Sorangium aterium: one gene and its partner. The protein of the gene in region 2 interacts with the protein of the main gene of each other region in a pairwise test. Links are inferred from orthologs where the notes say so. Each region holds a gene or a part of one and is shown on either strand. Other genes may lie near its edges.

Region 1 (3,197 bases), on a different replicon or contig from region 2:
TGAAGGTGAACAGCCCGACCGGCGCGCCGGTGAAGAGATCGAGCAGGTACCCGAGCAGGAACGCGAGCGCGGCGCCCCGCGCGATCGAGTACTCGTGCACCCCCATGAACACGACGAGCGGGAGGAGAAGGCTCGGCGTGGAGCCCGGGATGTTCAGCTTGCCGATGAGCCGGAACAGGTTCGACTGAAGGATCAGCAGGGCGGCCCCCATCGCCAGGAACGCGGAGTTTCTCATCGCGTCACCTCCGCTGCGCCTGGGGGGGCGTCTCCTCCGGCGGCGTCGTCGTCACGATGAGCACCTCCTCCAGCCGCGAGAAATCGACCGCGGGCGCGACGTACACCTGCTGGTAAATGCCGAAGTCGCGGCGGACGACCTGCGTCACGGTCCCGACCGGGATCCCCTTCGGGAAGCGCCGGCCGACGCCGCTCGTCACGAGGAGATCGCCGACCTCGATCTCGTCGGTGCGCTGCACGTACTCGACGCTGCAGGAGTACTTGCTCTCGTCGCCCGTGCCGCGGACGAAGCCGCGCGCACCGGTGCGCTCGACCACCACGTCGACGCCGCTGCCCCCGTCGACGACGAGCCGCACGTCGACCGTGTCGCCGGCGCTCTTCAGCGTGGTGCCGACCACGCCGTCCGCGGAGAGGACCGGCAAGTTGGAGACGATGTCCCGCGCCTCGCGATCGAGCGTGACGCGAACGACCCGGAAGAAATCGTTGGTGCTCTTGCCGACGACCTGGGCGCTCACCACGTCGGTCCGGAGGCTCTGGCGCAGGTCGAGCAGCCTGCGCAGGCGGCGGTTCTCTTCCTCGAGCGCCTCGAGCTTCCGCACCCGCTCTCGTAGGCGGGCGACCTGCGAGGCCTGCCTGGCGTTGTCTTCCTTGACGTCGACCAGGTAGATGTAGTCGCCCCAGAGGTTCGAGATCCCACGCGCCAGCGTCGCGGCCGCGTACTGGATCGGCGCCGCGATGCTGATGATGATCCGGTCGGCGCCCGTGTTCTGCTTGGGGTCGCGCATGCTGGCGCGCAGGAACCAGAACGGCACCGCGAGCGCCAACAGCACGATCACGAAGTCGCGGTAGCGTTTGAGGTTCACCGTGGCTCCCGGACCCAGGTAGTACGAGGCGCCCCGCGAGGCCACCCCTCTCGACGCCGCGCGCGGCGCCCACCCCGGCGCGGGGCGGCTCGCCGCGCGCCGCAAACACCCCCGCCGGCGTGCTCACGGGCGGGACACGAAGACGACCCTCAGCTGATCGTGACCTCTTTCAAGAGCTCGAGGTGATCCAGCGCCTTGCCGCTGCCGAGCACCACGGCGCTGATCGGGTCGTCGCACACCATCACGGGCAACCCCGTCTCCTCGCGGAGGAGCACGTCGAGGTTCTTGAGGAGCGAGCCGCCGCCGGTGAGCACGATGCCCTTGTCGACGATGTCGGCCGCCAGCTCGGGCGGCGTGCGCTCCAGCGCGATGAGCACGGCGTCCACGATGGCGTTCGTCGGCTCGCTCAGCGAGTCGCGGATCTCGTCGGAGTTGACGACGACCGTCTTGGGGATGCCCGCGACCATGTCGCGCCCCTTGACCTCCATCGTGAGCTGCTGCTCGAGCGGGTACGCGTTGCCGATCGTGATCTTGATGCGCTCCGCGGTCTGCTCGCCGATGGCCATGTTGTACTTGCGCTTCATGTAGGCCATGATCGACTCGTCCATCTTGTCGCCGCCGACGCGCACGCTCTGCGAATAGACGATGCCGGCGAGGGAGATCACGGCGACCTCGGTCGTGCCGCCGCCGATGTCGACGACCATGTTGCCGCTCGGCTCGGTGATCGGCAGCCCGGCGCCGATCGCCGCCGCCATCGGCTCCTCGATGAGGTAGACCTCGCGCGCGCCAGCGCCCTCGGCGCTCTCCTTCACCGCCCGCTTCTCGACCTCGGTGATGCCGAAGGGGACGCAGATGATGATGCGCGGCTTGACGAGCGTGCGGCGGTTGTGCGCGCGCGCGATGAAATACCGGAGCATCGCCTCGGTGATCTCGAAGTCGGCGATGACGCCGTCGCGCAGAGGCCGCACCGCCTGGATGTTGCCTGGGGTGCGACCGAGCATCTCCTTCGCCTCGCGGCCGACGGCGAGCACCTTCTTGCCGCCGCGAGCATCGCGCTGGACGGCGACCACCGAGGGCTCGCATGACACGATGCCCTTGCCCTTCACGTAGATGAGCGTGGTTGCGGTGCCGAGATCGATCGCGAGATCGTTCGAGAACAGGCCGTAGAGCCAGTCGAAGATCATCGCTTCGCCCTAGAAAGGAAAGAGGTTAAGCCGAGCACCACGGAGGACGCAGCAACCCGACCCGGGGCCCGCTTGCGTGGGCCCCGGCGGCAGCGGCCAGCGGTGCAGCGTGGCCTAGCCCTTCGAGATCTTGCCTTCTTTGTGCTCGGTGTGCTTGCGCTCGGTCGGGCAGAACTTCTTGATGACGAACTTGTCCGTCATCGTCCGCTTGTTCTTCGTCGTGTGGTAGTTCGCGCGGCCGCAGTTGCCGCACGTCAGCTTGATGATGTCGCGCATCGGAGGTCTCCGAAGACAGGGCCGACCTGTTTCCACAGGCGGCCCTGGTTGAACCTAGGCACGGGCAGCACGGGAAGCGCTAGCACCGCAACCGGCGGGGGGCACCAGAGGACGTGTGCCGGATCAGCGACGCCCGACCGCCCGTCTGGAGGGCGCTACCCTACGAGAAACGATGCAGTTGTCAACCGGGAGCGCTCATTCGTCGTCCCAGTCGTCACCGGTGCGGCCGCGATCCCAGTTCTTGTTGTTGCTGCGCTTGCCAGCACCACCAGCGCCGCCACCGCCACCACCGCCGGGAGGACCATCCCCGTCGTGACTGCCGCGCCGCCGGCGATCATCGAAGGTCTTGCGCGCAGGCGGCGGAGGAGCTCCGCCACCACCACCGGCGAAGCCGCCGCCGCCGCCGCCGAAGCCACCGCCGCCGCCGCCGAAGCCGCCGCCACCACCGCCGAAGCCGCCGCCACCACCGCCGAAGCCGCCCGGGCGGTCCTCGCGCGCCGGCCGCTCACCCTTCGGGTGTGCGAGGTTGACGACGAGCCGTCGACCACGCACGTCCACGCCGCGCAGGGCATCGATCGCGCCGCGCGCTGCCTCGGCGCTCGCCATCGTCACGAAGCCGAAGCCGCGCTTGCGACCGTCA
Region 2 (3,407 bases):
GTGCGCCCGCCGCGCCTGCCGGCGAAGGACGGCGCGCCCCCGGCGGCGCGCCCTCGGCGCCCGATCGCGCGCCACCTCCGCGCGCTGCAGCTGCTCGCGGGCGCCGCCGTCGTGCTCGTCGCCTCGACCGCCGTCGCGTGGGGCGCGCGCCGCTACATCGTGTCGAGCCCTCGCTTCGCCGTGCGCACGGTGCTCGTCGACGGCGTCCAGCGCCGGACCGCTGAGCAGGTGGCCAGCTCCGGCGGCATCGAGGTGGGCAAGAACATCTTCACGCTCGATCTCGAGCTCGCCGGCGCCTCGATCGCCGCCGACCCCTGGATCGAGAAGGCGACGGTCACGCGCAGGCTCCCCTCGACGATCCACGTCGACGTCGTCGAGCGGGAGGCGCAGGCCATGGTCGCGATCGGCGGCGATCTCTACCTCGCGACGCGCGACGGCGAGCTCTTCAAGGAGCTCGCCGAGGACGACCCTGTCGACCTCCCCATCGTCACGGGGATCACCGGCGAACAGGTGGCGCGGGATCGCCCCGGCGTCGTCATCGCGGTCCGGAGCCTGCTCGACGTGGTCGAGGACCTGGAGCGCGCCGGCGTCGCGCGCCGCTATCCGACCCAGGAGCTCCACGTCGAGCGGGACGGGTCGATCGTCGTCACCATCGGAAAGGAGGCGATCTCGCTCCACCTCGGGCAGCCGCCCTACCGGGACAAGGTCGCCCAGGCGTCGCGGGTGCTCACCGAGCTCGCCCAGCGAAAGGCGAGCGCGTCGGTGATCTTCCTCGACAACGACGCGCACCCCGAGCGCGTCGTGGTGAGGATGAGATGAGCGCCGTCGTGCCCGCTCTCCGCGCCGGCGATCGCCGAGCAAAACTTGGCCGGTGCTGCTGGCTCATGGCAGCGTCGTGCCCGCCTTACACGCGCATGGGGATCGTCCCCGCATGAGGTGGTGCACGCAATGAAGAGCCGGATGGAGACTACTGAGATCGTCGTCGGACTCGACATCGGGACGACCAAGGTCTCGGCGGTCGTTGGCGAGATCGACGCTGATGGGATCACCATCCTCGGGGTGGGGAACGTCCCGTGCCGCGGCCTGCGGAAGGGCGTGGTGAGCAACATCGACTGGACGGTGCGCTCGATCGCCGAGGCGATCGAGGCCGCCCAGACGATGGCGGGCGTCGAGATCCGCACCGTGTATGCCGGCGTCGCGGGCAGCCACATCCGCTGCCAGCAGTCCGACGGCGTCGCCGCGGTCTCCGGCGGCGAGGTCACGCGGCAGGACGTCGAGCGCGTCCTCGAGGGCGCGCGGGCCATCCCGGTCGACGCCGATCGTCAGATCCTGCACGTCCTGCCGCGCGAGTTCACGGTCGACAACCAGGACGGCATCCGCGACCCGGTCGGGATGAGCGGCGTCCGGCTCGGGGTGAAGGTGAACCTGATCACCGCCGCGACCTCGTGCGTGCAGAACGTCGTCCGCTGCGCGGAGCGCTGCGGCCTCACCGTGGCCGACGTGGTGCTGGAGCCGCTCGCGAGCGCCGAGGCGGTCCTCTCCGAGGACGAGAAGGAGATCGGCGTCGCCATCATCGACATCGGCGGCGGTACGACCGACCTGCTCCTCTACGTGGACGGCGGAATCGCGCACGCCAGCGTCATCCCGGCGGGCGGCAACAACGTGACGGCCGACATCGCCGCCGGGCTGCGCACGCCGATGGGCGAGGCGGAGCGGCTGAAGCGCAACGCCGGCTGCGCCCTGGGCCGAATGGTGGGCGACGAGGAGGAGATCGAGGTCCCCGGCGTCGGCGGGCACATGCCGCGCAAGGCGGCGCGCCGCGTCCTGTCGGACATCATCGAGCCGCGCGTCGAGGAGATCTTCGCGGTCATCCGCAAGCGGATCGAGGACACGGGGATGCTCGAGCAGCTCTCGGCCGGCGCGGTGGTCACCGGCGGCGGCGTCCTCATGGAAGGGATGACGGAGTTCGCCGAGGAGATCCTCGGGATGCCCGTGCGCCTCGGCGTGCCGGTCGGCGTGCGAGGCATCACGCAGCTCGTGGCCGGCCCGCAGTACGCGACCGGCGTGGGCCTCGTTCAGTACGGCGCCAACGCACTCGCGCAGGCGCGCGCGCTCACGCCGGTGACGCTCGACGCCGGCCACGCCGGGCGCGCGGAGATCCGTCGCGAGAAGCTCCGCGAGCGCGAGCTGCGCCGAGATGTCGTCGAAGAAATGACGATTGAAAAGAGGTCGAGCGGGAGGTTCTGGAACTGGCTTCGAGCAGCATTCTAGGCATGACGTGGCAAGAGAAAGTTGTTAGAGAATTGGGTTTGAGAGGGTCCGATAGCGCACGGGCGATCCCTCTTGAACGCGAAGTCAAGAGGGTTTGAAGCGCGGTGTTCGAAGGGGAAGAGGCGCCCCTCCGAATGCCGTCCGGAGCGAGGACGTCCTCGCGCACTGAGGGTTCCGCGCCGCTCGACCTCCGCAGGGGTCGGCGCCGGGCCGAGCGGCTAGCTGTACTTCCCCGGGAGGAGTTCATGAGTTTCTCCATCGAGTTTGCCGACGAGCACACCGGGTACGACGCCCGGATCAAGGTCATCGGTTGTGGCGGTTCTGGCGGCAATGCAGTCAACACGATGATCAACTTCGGCCTCGAGGGCGTGGAGTTCATCGTCGTCAACACCGACGCCCAGGCGCTCGGCGCGAGCCTCGCTCCGACCAAGCTCCACATCGGGGCGAGCGTCACGCGTGGTCTCGGCGCGGGCGCCGATCCCGAGAAGGGCCGCAAGGCGGCGCTCGAGGACGTGACGCGCGTCAAGGAGTGCATCCAGGGCGCGGACATGGTGTTCGTCACCGCGGGCATGGGCGGCGGCACGGGCACGGGCGCCGCGCCGGTCATCGCGCAGCTCGCGCGCGAGGAGGGCTGCCTCACCGTCGGCGTCGTGACGAAGCCGTTCTTCTTCGAGGGCAAGCAGCGCTCGCGCCGCGCCGAGCTCGGCCTCGCGATGCTCGCGGAGCACGTCGACACGCTCATCACGATCCCGAACCAGAAGCTCCTCTCGCTGGGCGACGAGGACCTCTCGTTCGTCGAGGCGTTCCGCAAGGCGGACGAGGTGCTCTATCAGGCGATCAAGGGCATCAGCGATCTCATCACGCAGAACGGGATCGTGAACGTCGACTTCGCGGACGTGAAGACGGTGATGTCGAACATGGGCCGCGCGCTCATGGGCACCGGCTGCGCGAAGGGGCAGGGCCGCGCTCGCCTCGCCGCCGAGATGGCCGTCAGCTCGCCGCTGCTCGACGACATCTCGGTCGAGGGCGCGACCGGCGTGCTCATCAACATCGTCGGCGGCCCCGACATGCGGATGCGCGAGATCGAGGAGGCCGCGACGCTCGTGCAGGAGCAGGCGCACGAGGACGCGAACATC

Evidence for each region. Proteins that work in one complex are often made in the same cells at the same time.
Region 1: the proteins of ftsA (region 2) and POL72_RS45870 interact in binary tests that used the Escherichia coli proteins (3 or more experiments, as listed by UniProt). The link is inferred for Sorangium aterium from one-to-one orthologs.

Annotation. Positions count from the first base shown.
Region 1 is NZ_JAQNDK010000006.1:480,563-483,759, reverse strand. The notes cover bases 265-3,197. They hold POL72_RS45870 (rod shape-determining protein), read right to left. Parts: upstream 2,282-3,197; coding sequence 1,247-2,281; downstream 265-1,246. Other genes in these bases: POL72_RS45860 (RNA recognition motif domain-containing protein), read right to left, coding at 2,753-3,197; rpmG (50S ribosomal protein L33), read right to left, coding at 2,396-2,557; mreC (rod shape-determining protein MreC), read right to left, coding at 265-1,097. Also shown: POL72_RS45880 (hypothetical protein), read right to left, coding at 1-235; more of mreC, read right to left, coding at 240-264. UniProt on the Escherichia coli protein: Forms membrane-associated dynamic filaments that are essential for cell shape determination. Acts by regulating cell wall synthesis and cell elongation, and thus cell shape.
Region 2 is NZ_JAQNDK010000004.1:1,241,216-1,244,622, forward strand. What follows is about bases 237-3,115. They hold ftsA (cell division protein FtsA), read left to right. Parts: upstream 237-960; coding sequence 961-2,271; downstream 2,272-3,115. Other genes in these bases: POL72_RS36095 (cell division protein FtsQ/DivIB), read left to right, coding at 237-819; ftsZ (cell division protein FtsZ), read left to right, coding at 2,517-3,115. In the rest of the region: more of POL72_RS36095, read left to right, coding at 1-236; more of ftsZ, read left to right, coding at 3,116-3,407. UniProt on the Escherichia coli protein: Essential cell division protein that assists in the assembly of the Z ring. May serve as the principal membrane anchor for the Z ring.